2 regions of the Nesterenkonia aerolata genome follow, and region 1 is predicted to be linked to the other one. Evidence: predicted binding sites of a transcription regulator. Region 1 holds the regulator's gene; the other holds the start of a gene.
What was found. Region 1 encodes HspR, which represses chaperone genes until heat shock. Its sites were predicted from a motif close to AAGTTGAGTCNNNNNGACTCAACTT; they were not measured.

Region 1 (6,077 bases):
CTCCCAGCAGCACGCCGAAACCCGTGGCATCCATGGCGAGCAGCAGGTCCGCGCCGTTGACAGAGATCCACAGCCCGATGTTGGTCCATGTGAAATAGGCGCTGAACTGAGCGATGAAGAAGATCACGACGATGAAGAACCGCATGCTGCCGATGGCGTCCGCGAACTTCTCGACCACATCCCGTCCGCCGGAGAGCACCTTGGCGGTGACGCCGTAGACCAACCCGACGAGGGCGAAGTAGATGAACAGGAGCGGAACCACCCCGGAGAGCAGCGGTGAGGTCGTCACATCCCCGCCCTCTCCACGTACCGGAGAGCCAGGGACCAGCGCCGCGGCGATCACCGCACCGATGTAGACGATAGTGAACAGACCCGCTGCGCTCAGACCGCGCTTCTCCGAGGTGGTCAGCGGTTCCGCCGAAACCGTGTGCTCGCCCTCGTAGAGGCCAAGACGAGGTTCAATGACGAAGCGGGTGATGGTACCGCCCACCAGCGTGCAGCCGATCATCGAGGCGATCATGAAGTAGTAGTTGTCCACTGCGGTGACCTCGGGGCCACCCTCTCCGAGGATGCGCGCCGCCTCGGTGGAGATACCGGCGAGCATCGGCTCGTTGGCGGTGATGAGGAAACCGGAGGCATAACCGCTCGAGGACCCGGCGAAGGCCGAGATGATCCCCACCAGCGGATGACGCCCCAGAGTCCGGTAGACCATCGCGGCTAACGGCGGCACGATGAGGAAGGCCGCGTCAGTGGCAATGACGGCATTGTTCGCGACGAAGAAGACCGCGTACGGCAGCAGCCACGCCGGCGTCCGCAGCATGGTGCCGCGGATGAGCGCCTGCAGCAGACCCGTCTTATCTGCCAGTCCGATCCCCAGCATCATCGTCAGCACCACGCCGACGGGAGCGAAACCGACGAAGTTGTTGACTGTGTCCTCCAGGATGAAGCGCACGCCCTCACCGCTGAGCAGGCTGCGGACCGCGGTGTCCTCACCGGTATCCGGGTGGATGACTGAGGCTCCTGCCAGGGACAGGAGGACGGACAGCACGATCACCAGGCCGATGAGCCAGACGAAGATGATCATCGGCTCGGGGAGCCTGTTACCCAGGCGCTCGAGGATATCCAGGCCTCGCACACGGCGTCGGCTCTGTGCTGTTCTGCGTGTCGACCGTGGTGGCATCGTGCCCTCCGAGTCAGCGGGGGACGACGCTGCCGGAACCACACAGCTCGTCCGGATGCTCCGTCCCGATCTCCCGAGATTTCCTCAGAACCTAGCGCGGCGAGACCCTGGACGGCACTGCTTCGCTATGACCGATGCAGCATGTGAACATTGCTTCTGAGGCAACACTTTAAGAGATGAGCTGAGAGGGAGACCGTGAAGACGCTGCTGCCGACCGACCTCCGTTACTTCCGTGAGACGGCTCTGCGGGGGTCAGTGAACCGCGCCGCCGCAGAACAGCGGGTCGCGCCCTCGGCTGTGAGCCGCCAGATCAGGAAGCTGGAACGCGGCCTCGGCGTCGAACTATTCGTACGGCACGGCAAGGGCGTCGACCTCACCGAAGCCGGACTGCGGCTGCTCACCCATATCCGCCGTGCTGAGATCGAAGAGACCGCACTGCTCCGCGACCTCGCCGACGGCACACAGGCAGATCCTCTGCTCCGCATCGCCTGCTCCAGCGCCTTCTCGACGAGCTTCGTCGCACGGGCCCTGACCCGTGTGCGAGTCAGGGAACCAGATGTCCGGTTCGAGGTGCAGACTGTCAGCAACGAAGAGGCCACACGCCTGGTCAGCGAGGAGCGGGTCGACGTCGCCGCCACCTTCTCCACGCGCCCGCACGAGGGAATCCGCGTGGAACACTCAGTATTCATTCCCACGCGCGTCGTCCTGGCCGTCGGACATGAGCTGGCTGACCGGGAATCGCTCGCACTCGATGATGTCCTGGATTTTCCCTACGGTCTGCTGAGGGGACAGAGCTCACAGCGCGAACTGCTGCGCGCTGCGGCACGCCGCTCGGGCCGGGAACTGCGCCCCGTACTGGAGGCCGACCAGCACGACGCCCTCCTGGAGTTCGCCAGAACCGGTGGTGGCGTTGCTTTTGCGTCCATACTCGCAGTGGACGAGGCGCGCCGCTACGGGCTATCTCTCGTCGAGCTCCGTGACCCGGAGCTGCGCCTGCGCAACGCTCAGCTGCAGACCTCACCGTGGCGCCAACCGGACCGTGTACAGATGGTGTTCGTCGAAGAGATGATCACCGAACTCGGCGCGGCCATAGGTACACCGCAGCCCTGAGCTACTGCGCGGCACCCGGCTCCCACACCACCAGTGCCCGGGTCTGGGTGCGGGTCAGCGAACGGCTGCTCCCCCGGGGACGCCGCCCCGGTGCCACCGGTTCCGCCTCACCGTAGGGCCCCACCGCGAAGAACCGCGGCTTCGTAGAATGCCGCTGCGCCTCACGCAGCTCATCACGCAGCCACTCCACTGTGCCGGCGAGCTCCTCCACCCGGTTCTCCAGCTCGATGATCCGTCGGATCCCCTCCAGCGACACTCCCTCCTGAGAGAGCCGCTGGATCTCGCGCAGCTGCTCCACATCATGCGGGGAATACCGCCGATGACGGCCACCCTGCCGCTTCGGGATCACCAGCCCGATCCTGTCGTACTGGCGCAGTGTCTGCGGGTGCATCTCCGCCAGCTGAGCGGCCACGGAGATCACGAACAACGGCGCATGCCGCTGTCCCGGTTCCCGCAGCCGCGGATCGTCCGGGTCCGGAACTCTGCGCCGCGGAACCATCAGAGCCTCGCCCTCTGCTCCAGCCCAGCACGCGGATCCTGGTCAGCGGTCGCCGCGGCATAGGACTCCACAGCCTCTCGGGCCTCATCGCTGAGCTCCGCGGGCACCTGCACATCGACGACGACGAGCATGTCGCCCTGCTTCGCCTTCCGGTGCACACCCTGCCCCTTTAGGCGCAGAGTCTTACCCGTTGAAGACCCGGCCGGAACCTTGATCCGCTTCTGCTCACCGTGGACAGTGGGCACCGAGACGGTCGCCCCGAGCACGGCCTCGTCGAAGCTCACCGGCAGGTGGACGCGGATGTCGTCGCCGTCGCGCTCGAAGAACGGGTGCGGAGTGACCTTCACGCTGACCATCAGATCTCCGGCGCCGCCGGCACCCTGCTGACCCTTGCCTTTGACGCGGACCTTCTGGCCGTCCCGGATCCCGGCAGGGACCTTCACATCGATGACATGACCGTCCGGTTCGCGCAGACCCACCTGGGTGCCGTTGATGGAACCGGCGAAGGAGATCGTGGTCTCCGCGGTCCGGTCGGCACCCTTCGCCGGCGCGCCGCCGCCGAACCGTCCGCCGAAACCGCCGCCGCCCATGTTCCCGAAGATGTCCTCGAACCCTGCCGGGAAGCCGCCGGCACCACCGGGTGCCCCACGGCCACCGCGCGGCGGGGCACCGCCGGTGTTGAACAGTCCGCCGAAGAGATCCTCGAACCCTGCCGCGCCACCAGCACCACCAGCTGGCGCACCGGAGAACCGAGCCCCGGATCCCATCGCGCGGATGGCATCATACTGTTCACGCTGCTCGGCGTCGGAGAGCACTGTGTAGGCCTCGCCAACATCCTTGAACTTCTGTTCCGCGGCATCATCACCGGGGTTGGTGTCCGGGTGGTAGGTGCGGGCGAGCTTACGGTAAGCCTTCTTGATCTCGGCGGCGTCTGCGTCCTTCGAGACGCCGAGGATGGCGTAGAAGTCCTTATTCAACCAATCCTGTGAGGCCACGGCGCCTCCCTTCCTCCTGCTGAAAAGTCTGACCTGCCGGTCAGCATGTTGAAAAGTCTCTATGATTCCTGCGATGCGGATGCCTGTGATGCGGTTCGGGCCGGCCGACTCCCGACGTCGGGGTCGACCGGCCCGAACCGGCACCGTGTCACCGGTACAAACAGTGTCACCGGTACAACCGAGGAACGAACCTGTCGGTCACTCCGCCGGGCCGGTGGAGACCATGACCTGCGCGGCGCGCAGCACACGGTCGTTCTGCCGGTATCCCGCCCGCAGCACTGCTGCGACGTGATCGGCGGCGATCTCCGGATGCGGCTGCTGGATGATTGCCTCGTGAACGGACGGGTCGAAGGCGGCTCCGACCTCATCGATCACCTCGAGGCCCTGCTCGCCGAGCAGCTTCTCCAGCTTGTTGGCGATCGCCGCGAAGGGACCATCAGTCAGGTCACCGGCCTGCCGGGCAGCGTAGACGTCGTCGAGGACCGGCAGCAGTGCGGTCAGCACCTGGCCGACCGTGCGCTCCCGCTCCACGGAGCGGTCACGCTCCACCCGACGCCGGTAGTTGACGTACTCGGCCTGGACCCGCTGCAGGTCAGCCTGCAGCTCGGCCTCCAGATCCGAGGTGGAACGCTCCTCAGCGACGACGGCGTCGCCGTCGATCACCTCAGCGGTCTCGGCGTCGGCTGCCTCAGCATCTACCACGTCGGCGTCCTCGACCGTGCCCTCCACCTCCTCATCAGTCACACCTTCGAAGACCTCCTCGGCCTGACGCAGCGGGTCCTTGATGGGGTCCTGGGCCCCAGAACCCTCGTCGCCGGAGTGGGACTCGGGATTCCGGTTCTCATCTGCCATCAGGGATTCCTCACTTCTTCTCGTCGTCAGAGTCCTCGTCGACGACCTCGGCGTCCACGATGTCCTCGTCCTCACCGGAGGCCGCGCCCTCAGCACCATCAGCACCCTCGGCGCCTTCCGCCGACTGTGCGTACAGCGCCTCACCCAACTTGGTCTGGGAGGCCTGAAGCTTCTCGAACGCGGCGTTGACCTCGTCGTCGTTGTCCTGACCGTCCAGAGCCTTCTTCAGCTCGTCGACGTCGGCCTGGACCTCATTCTTGACGTCCTCGGGCAGCTTGTCCGCGTTGTCCTTGAGCAGCTTGTCCACCGAGTAGGCGGTGGACTCGGCGGCGTTGCGCTTCTCCGCTGCCTCGCGGCGCTTCTTGTCCTCCTCCGCGTGGGTCTCGGCATCGGCGACCATCCGGTCGATGTCCTCCTGATCCAGCGAGGTGCCGCCGGTGATGGTCATCGACTGCTCAGTGCCGGTGCCCTTGTCCTTCGCAGAGACGTGGACGATGCCGTTGGCGTCGATGTCGAAGGTGACCTCGATCTGCGGCATGCCGCGCGGAGCCGGGGCGATACCGGTCAGCTCGAAGGTGCCCAGGGCCTTGTTGTCCCGAGTGAACTCGCGCTCGCCCTGGAAGACCTGGACCGCCACGGAGGGCTGGTTGTCCTCAGCGGTGGAGAACACCTCGGAACGCTTGGTCGGGATGGCCGTGTTGCGCTCGATCAGCTTGGTCATCACACCGCCCTTGGTCTCAATGCCCAGGGACAGCGGGGTGACGTCGATCAGCAGCACGTCCTTGCGCTCACCGCCGAGCACACCGGCCTGCAGGGCCGCGCCGACGGCGACGACCTCGTCCGGGTTCACGCCCTTGTTGGCCTCCTTGCCGGAGAGGTCCTTGACCAACTCCGCCACAGCGGGCATACGGGTGGAACCACCGACGAGGATGACGTGGTCGATCTCATCGACCTTCACACCGGCCTCACGGATGACGTCCTCGAAGGGCTTCTTGGTCCGCTCGAGCAGGTCCGAGGTGAGGTCCTGGAACTTCGCCCGCGACAGCGTCTCGTTGACGTGGACGGGACCGTTCTCGGTCATCGCGGCGTACTGCAGGTTGATGTCGGTCGAGGTAGCCGAGGAGAGCTCCTTCTTGGCCTGCTCCGCGGCGTCCTTCAGACGCGGCACAGCGATCTTGTCCTTGGAGAGGTCCACACCGTCCTTGGACTTCACCTGCTCGACCAGCCAGTCGATGATGCGCTGGTCCCAGTCGTCGCCGCCGAGACGGTTGTCACCGGCGGTGGCGCGGACCTGGATGGTGGAGAAGCCGTCCTCGTCCTTGCCGACCTCAAGCAGGGAGACGTCGAAGGTGCCGCCGCCGAGGTCGAAGACGAGGATGAGCTCGTCCTCCTTGCCGCGGTCCAGACCGTAGGCCAGGGCGGCCGCCGTCGGCTCGTTGAC
Region 2 (6,077 bases), on a different contig from region 1:
GCCGGAAAGTCACGACGTCGACGGGGTCTGCCGGCCCGAGTCCCGGGTAGTGGGTGTCGAGTGCGGAGTGCAGCTGTGGGAGGTCTTCGAAACCGTCGGCGACGGCGTCGTTGCTGGTCAGCGCGTCGCGGCGAGTGTTCCGCACTGAGGTGACCTCGGCGGGGATGGTGACCGTTTCGCCGGAGTCCTTCTCGAACACCAAGAGCGCCGGCCCGGGTGTGAAGGGGTCGTCGACTCTGATCGTCTGATGTTTGGCGCCGCTGCGGATGGCACCCTCGTACCCTTCCCACATGTAGATGTGCTGGGGCTGTTCGGTGGTGCGCTGGTCATAGGGGTGGGGGAGCAGTTCCCTGATAGTCCGCGTTTCCAGGCCCGCAGGGGTGCGGATCACGCAGCGGATGAGCGGGTCGATGTCATAGAGCACCTGACGGCATTTTCCGCACGGCGAGATGACCTGCCTCGTGGGGCCGTAGACGGCGACGACGGCGCGGACCGGATCCTCGGGGCAGGTTGCGGCGTGGTGTGCCAGTGCAGAGATCTCGCCGCAGGGGCCGCCGAGGAAGTGGTAGGCGTTGAGCCCCATGATGGTACGCCCGGAGTCGGTGTGCAGTGCCGCGGCGACGGTGTGGTCGGCGTCGTCATGGTGCTGCCGGGCATAGGTGGTGGCGTCATGAACCAGGTGGCGCAGGTCAGGGGTGAGCATGGGGATCACGTTATCGGACTCCCGTGGTCCTGCTCGGCTCGTTCACGCCGCGGTGGTGCTTCCAGGTTCCGTGGCGTGGACTACGGCTCGGTGTGGGGTGGTTGGCGGTCGTTACGGAAGATCTCGGGCAGTTCATCTCCGTCTTCCAGCTCCACCGGTCCGTCGCAGCCCCATTGGTCCTGGTGCTCGCATTCGCCGGAGACGTGCCGGCTCGAGGCTCGCCAGATGTCAGCTTCGCCCGGTGAGGACTCCAATACGGCCGTGCCCTCGATCTCGATCCAGTCCTCGTCTTCGTCGTCTTGGAAGCGGAACTCGGCGGTGAAGACGGTCTCGACGGTCACTGTGAACCGGCCGGTCTCGGTATAGACGTGGGAGGTCGCGGTCTCGGTATCGGTGGGATTGACCGGCTCACCTGCCGAGGTGACCTCAGGTAAGGGTCCACCAGGTTCGGTAGTGGTGGCAGTGGCCCCGTCACCGTAGTCCCACCGGTACTCGACGGGGGTGGCCCGGATCTCGAGGTCTTCACCGAGGACTTCCTCGGTGACCGTCTGCTGATCGACCTCAGCGTAGATATTGGTGTCGCGATCGACATATCCAAACCCGAGCAGATCGGGTTGGAACTCCACGGTGGCTGGTTCGATGCCCAGTTCCGCGAATCCTGTGGTGATCTCTACGGCGATGTCCTCTTCGGTCACCTGTTGCGCCTCTGGGGCAGGCTGCTGAGCCGGGGGCTGCCCGGTGTTACCGGTGTCGGTGGGGCCGGATTCATCGATGCGTATGGCCAAGTAGTCTTCAGTCTCGTAGCGGCCGAAACCCTCACAGAATCCCTCGACGTCGAGCAAGGACATGGTCCGCAAGTAGGTGCTGTTGAGTTGGTTCTCACAGTCTTGTCGCATGGTCTCGGGCACACACTGCTCGATTCCCGCGTAGACCTGACCATCAGGGCAGGCGCCTTCAGGATCATACTCAGGGGGAATGCTCCACCCCGAATCCCCGCCGGAACCCCCACCGGATTCCTCACCAGGGGAAGCAGGAGGTCCTCCTCCTGGCTGACCAGGCTCTGTATCCCGACCCGGTGAACTCGAGTCCGGAGTAGGGAGTCCCGGGTCTTGTCGTTGGTCTTGCGAGCTTTCCTCGCCGCCCGGGTTTTCGTTACCCGAAGAATCAGAGCGTCCAGGATCGATACGTTCGACTTCGACCCTTACGGCATTATCGGCAATTTCTGATAGCACATCTTCCCCGGAAGATTGCCTTGTTAATGCAATAGTCAGCAGAGGGATAAAATTTATCATGATTCACCCTCGGGATTAATCATGATTTCCATCTCAAAAATTTTCCACTCACCGTCGAAAACTACATCACTTTCCCACGGTTCTGAGCTGCCACCATCCGAATCCTCTTGGATTCCTTCATCTGTGAACCCCTGGAACGCTCCAGGGTCTAACTCGAAACGAATGAGTGCTATGTCTTGGTCGACCATCTCCACGCGAGCATCCCGAGGGTCGTCTGGCTGCTGAGTGAACCAGATGCCCTGCTGGTACGCACGCTCCGTTAGCTCAATTTCATGCTCACACATACGGCATTCATCCATTGAGGCGTCTTCTAGCGGAGTGACGTCACCAGTGTCACGGGCGTACTGTCGGGCTTCCCACCAGTATTCCAGCGCCGCCACAGCGCCCTCTTCGGTCTCTTCGAACATGGCATCGGGCTTCTCCGGCTCGGGCCAGTTCTCTGCCGGACCATCAGAGGATGCCGGAACAGGCTCGTTGGAATCAGCTCCGTCGTCGCTGCTGTTGCTGTCCTCGTCGTTAGTCTCGCTGGCTTCATCGTCAGGTTCCTCTTCGGCTCCTGCCTGCGCACCAGGATCCGAAGCAGTCACCTCTTCTGACGGCTCGGTCTCTCCCTCGGTGGCTTCGCCGCCACATCCGGCCAGTACCAAAGTCAGCGCCGCTACCGAAGCGGCGTTCCGAAGCCACGGTGTCGGCACCGTTTGCCGCCCCGCTGGCACCTGTACATCAGCGGTCATGTGCATACCAGCCACATTAGAGAGCATCCCTCTCCCCTTCTCGGTCACGAGTCTCTTCACGTCAGTTCCGTGTCAATACCGCCGAAGAGTGTAACCACACCGGACGCTCCTGCTCCATCGCGGTGACCTGACCTGTGGAAAAGTAATGTCGAGCGCATTGTCACCACACAGGTGCTCCTATCCGGTGGGCGCCCCACCCCTCGTCCCGACGATCGAGTATCCCTGGGTTTGTGAGATATCCCGTGGAACATGCGGCGGGATATCTCACAAAGCCAGGGATACTCGATAAGGGAGGGGGGTGTGGCCAGGGGGAGTGTCTCCGGAGACACTGGAGAGTGGAGCGCGCTGCACCGGAATAGACGGGCACTGCATAAAGTTGAGTATGAGTGACTCAAGTTTTAAGGCCGGGTCAGGACGCACCCGCACTGGGAAGGACACTCACCTATGGACGTTCAGCTCACCACCAAATCACAGGAGGCCGTCTCCGCCGCCTCTGCCAACGCCAACACTGCGGGCAACCCGCAGATCGAACCCGCACACCTGCTCAAGGCGCTCATGGATCAGCGCGAGTCCGTCGCCGTCGCCCTGCTCAAGGCCACCGGCGCCGACGTCGATGCCGTCTCCACCCGCGCCTCCGCGCTGATGCGTCAGCTTCCCAGCACCTCCGGCTCGTCCGTCTCCACCCCGCAGTTCTCCCAGGCGGGGCTCGCCGTGCTGCGCGCCGCCAAGGCTGAGGCCGATGAGTTCGGCGACGACTACATCTCCACCGAGCACCTGCTGCTCGGCCTCGCCGCCGACAACGGTCCCGTCGGCCGGGCTCTGGCCGACAACGGCGCCTCCCACGAAGCTCTGAAGACCGCGCTGCCGGGCATCCGCGGGGACAAGAAGGTCACCAACCCGGACCCGGAGAACAGCTTCCAGGCGCTGGAGAAGTACGGCACTGACCTCACTGAGGTCGCCCGCTCCGGCAAGCTGGACCCCATCATCGGCCGCGACTCCGAGGTCCGCCGGGTGGTCCAGGTCCTCTCCCGCCGCACCAAGAACAACCCGGTGCTCATCGGTGACCCCGGGGTCGGCAAGACTGCCGTCGTCGAAGGTCTCGCCCAGCGCATCGTCGCCGGCGACGTCCCCGAATCCCTGCGCAACCGCACCCTGATCTCCCTCGACCTCGGAGCCATGATCGCCGGGGCCAAGTACCGCGGCGAGTTCGAGGAGCGGCTGAAGTCCGTGCTCGACGAGATCAAGGGCTCCGACGGGGAGATCATCACCTTCATCGATGAGATCCACACCGTCGTCGGCGCCGGGGCCTCTGAGGGCTCCATGGACGCGGGCAACATGCTCAAGCCCATGCTTGCCCGCGGCGAGCTGCGGCTGATCGGCGCGACCACGCTCGACGAATACCGCGAGAACGTCGAATCGGACGCCGCTCTGGAGCGCCGGTTCCAGCAGGTCTACGTCGGCGAGCCTTCCGTGGAGGACACCGTGGCCATCCTGCGCGGCATCAAGGAGCGCTACGAGGCCCACCACAAGGTGGCGATCTCCGACGGCGCGCTGGTCGCCGCCGCCACGCTCTCCGATCGCTACATCACCGACCGTCAGCTGCCGGACAAGGCCATCGACCTCATCGATGAGGCCGCCTCCCGGCTGCGCATGGAGATCGACTCCGCCCCAGTGGAGATCGACGAGCTGCGCCGGCAGGTTGACCGCCTCACCATGCAGGAGATGGCGCTCTCCGGCGAGGACGACGCCGGTTCCCAGGAGCGGCTCGAAGCCCTGCGCGCCGACCTTGCCGACACCAAGGAGGAGCTCGCCGAGCTCACCGCCCGGTGGGAGGCGGAGAAGGGTGAGCTCAACCGCGCCGGTGACCTGCGCGTCCGGCTCGACGAGCTGCGCTCGGCCGCGGAGAAGGCCCAGCGTGAGGGTGATCTCGGCGAGGCTTCCCGGCTGCTCTACGGGGAGATCCCCCAGGTGGAGCAGCAGCTGGCTGAAGTCGAGGAGGAAGAGGGCGCTGAGCGCGAAGCCGGTGAGGCGAAGATGGTCTCCGATGAGGTCGACGCCGACGGCATCGCCGAGGTCATCTCCGCGTGGACGGGCATTCCTGCCGGGCGCATGCTCCAGGGTGAGACCGAGAAGCTGCTGAAGATGGAGGAGCTCATCGGCTCGCGGCTGATCGGTCAGGACAAGGCGGTGACGGCCGTCGCCGATGCGGTCCGCCGTGCCCGCACCGGCGTCGCGGACCCGGACCGGCCCACCGGCTCGTTCCTGTTCCTCGGCCCCACCGGTGTGGGCAAGACGGAGCTGGCGAAATCCCTGGCCGAGTTCCTGTTCGACGATGAGCGCTCGATGATCCGCATCGATATGTCCGAATACTCCGAGAAGCACTCGGTGGCCCGGCTCGTCGGGGCGCCTCCCGGCTACGTCGGCTATGACGAAGGCGGCCAGCTCACCGAATCAGTGCGACGCCGGCCCTACTCGGTGGTGTTGCTCGATGAGGTGGAGAAGGCCCACCCGGAGGTCTTCGACATCCTGCTGCAGGTGCTCGACGACGGCCGGCTCACCGACGGTCAGGGCCGCACTGTGGACTTCCGCAATGTGGTGCTCATCCTCACCTCGAACCTGGGTTCGCAGTTCCTGGTGGACCAGAGCCTGGACCAGCAGGCGAAGGAGAAAGCCGTGATGGACACGGTGCGCGCCTCCTTCAAGCCTGAGTTCCTCAACCGGCTCGATGACACGGTCATGTTCGATCCGCTGTCGATGGAGCAGCTGGGGTCGATCGTGAACCTGCAGATCGACTCGCTGCAGCGCCGTCTGGCGGCCCGCCGGCTGACCCTTGAGGTCACCGACGCCGCCCGCGACTGGCTGGCGTTCACCGGGTATGACCCGGCCTTCGGGGCACGGCCGCTGCGCCGGTTGGTGCAGCGCGAAATCGGGGATCAGCTGGCCAAGGAGCTGCTCTCGGGGTCCGTTGAGGACGGCGATACTGTGCTGGTGGACCGGCAGGAGCCGCGTGTGGAGGAGGGCGAGCTCGCCGCTCCCACTCACGGGCTGACGGTGGTCCGGAAGGGCTGAGTGCACGCCGAGTCCAGACGGGTTCTGAGTTCGTGTGGATGCAGCGTCTAGGGGGTCTATGCTTTGTGCATGAAGACGACGATTCAGATCCGTCATGTCCCTGAGGAACTCGGGCGAACCGCTTAGCGACCTACGCGCGCGGAACTTTGGGTGTAGGTTCGCGTCGCGGGTCCGGTGATTCCGGCATTGCTTTCGAAGCCATGAGGGGGTTGTTTGGGAGCCGTCGGCGTATGGCGTACGGGTGGTGGGGTTGAAAGGCGAACCGCATGAGACTGATGA

Region 2: clpB (ATP-dependent chaperone ClpB) is a predicted target of HspR. The motif match lies at 3,103-3,127, and genes of this name have one in related genera.

What each region holds. Positions count from the first base shown of each region.
Region 1 is NZ_JAVKGR010000004.1:176,187-182,263, reverse strand. It holds gene RIL96_RS05850 (AbgT family transporter) at 1-1,180, opposite strand, end outside; gene RIL96_RS05845 (LysR family transcriptional regulator) at 1,376-2,290, shown strand; gene RIL96_RS05840 (heat shock protein transcriptional repressor HspR) at 2,292-2,789, opposite strand; gene RIL96_RS05835 (DnaJ C-terminal domain-containing protein) at 2,789-3,784, opposite strand; gene RIL96_RS05830 (nucleotide exchange factor GrpE) at 3,983-4,636, opposite strand; gene dnaK (molecular chaperone DnaK) at 4,647-6,077, opposite strand, start outside.
Region 2 is NZ_JAVKGR010000006.1:61,305-67,381, reverse strand. It holds gene RIL96_RS06865 (ASCH domain-containing protein) at 1-703, opposite strand, end outside; gene RIL96_RS06860 (hypothetical protein) at 784-1,551, opposite strand; gene RIL96_RS06855 (DUF6318 family protein) at 1,992-2,777, opposite strand; gene clpB (ATP-dependent chaperone ClpB) at 3,174-5,798, shown strand; gene RIL96_RS06845 (hypothetical protein) at 6,074-6,077, shown strand, end outside.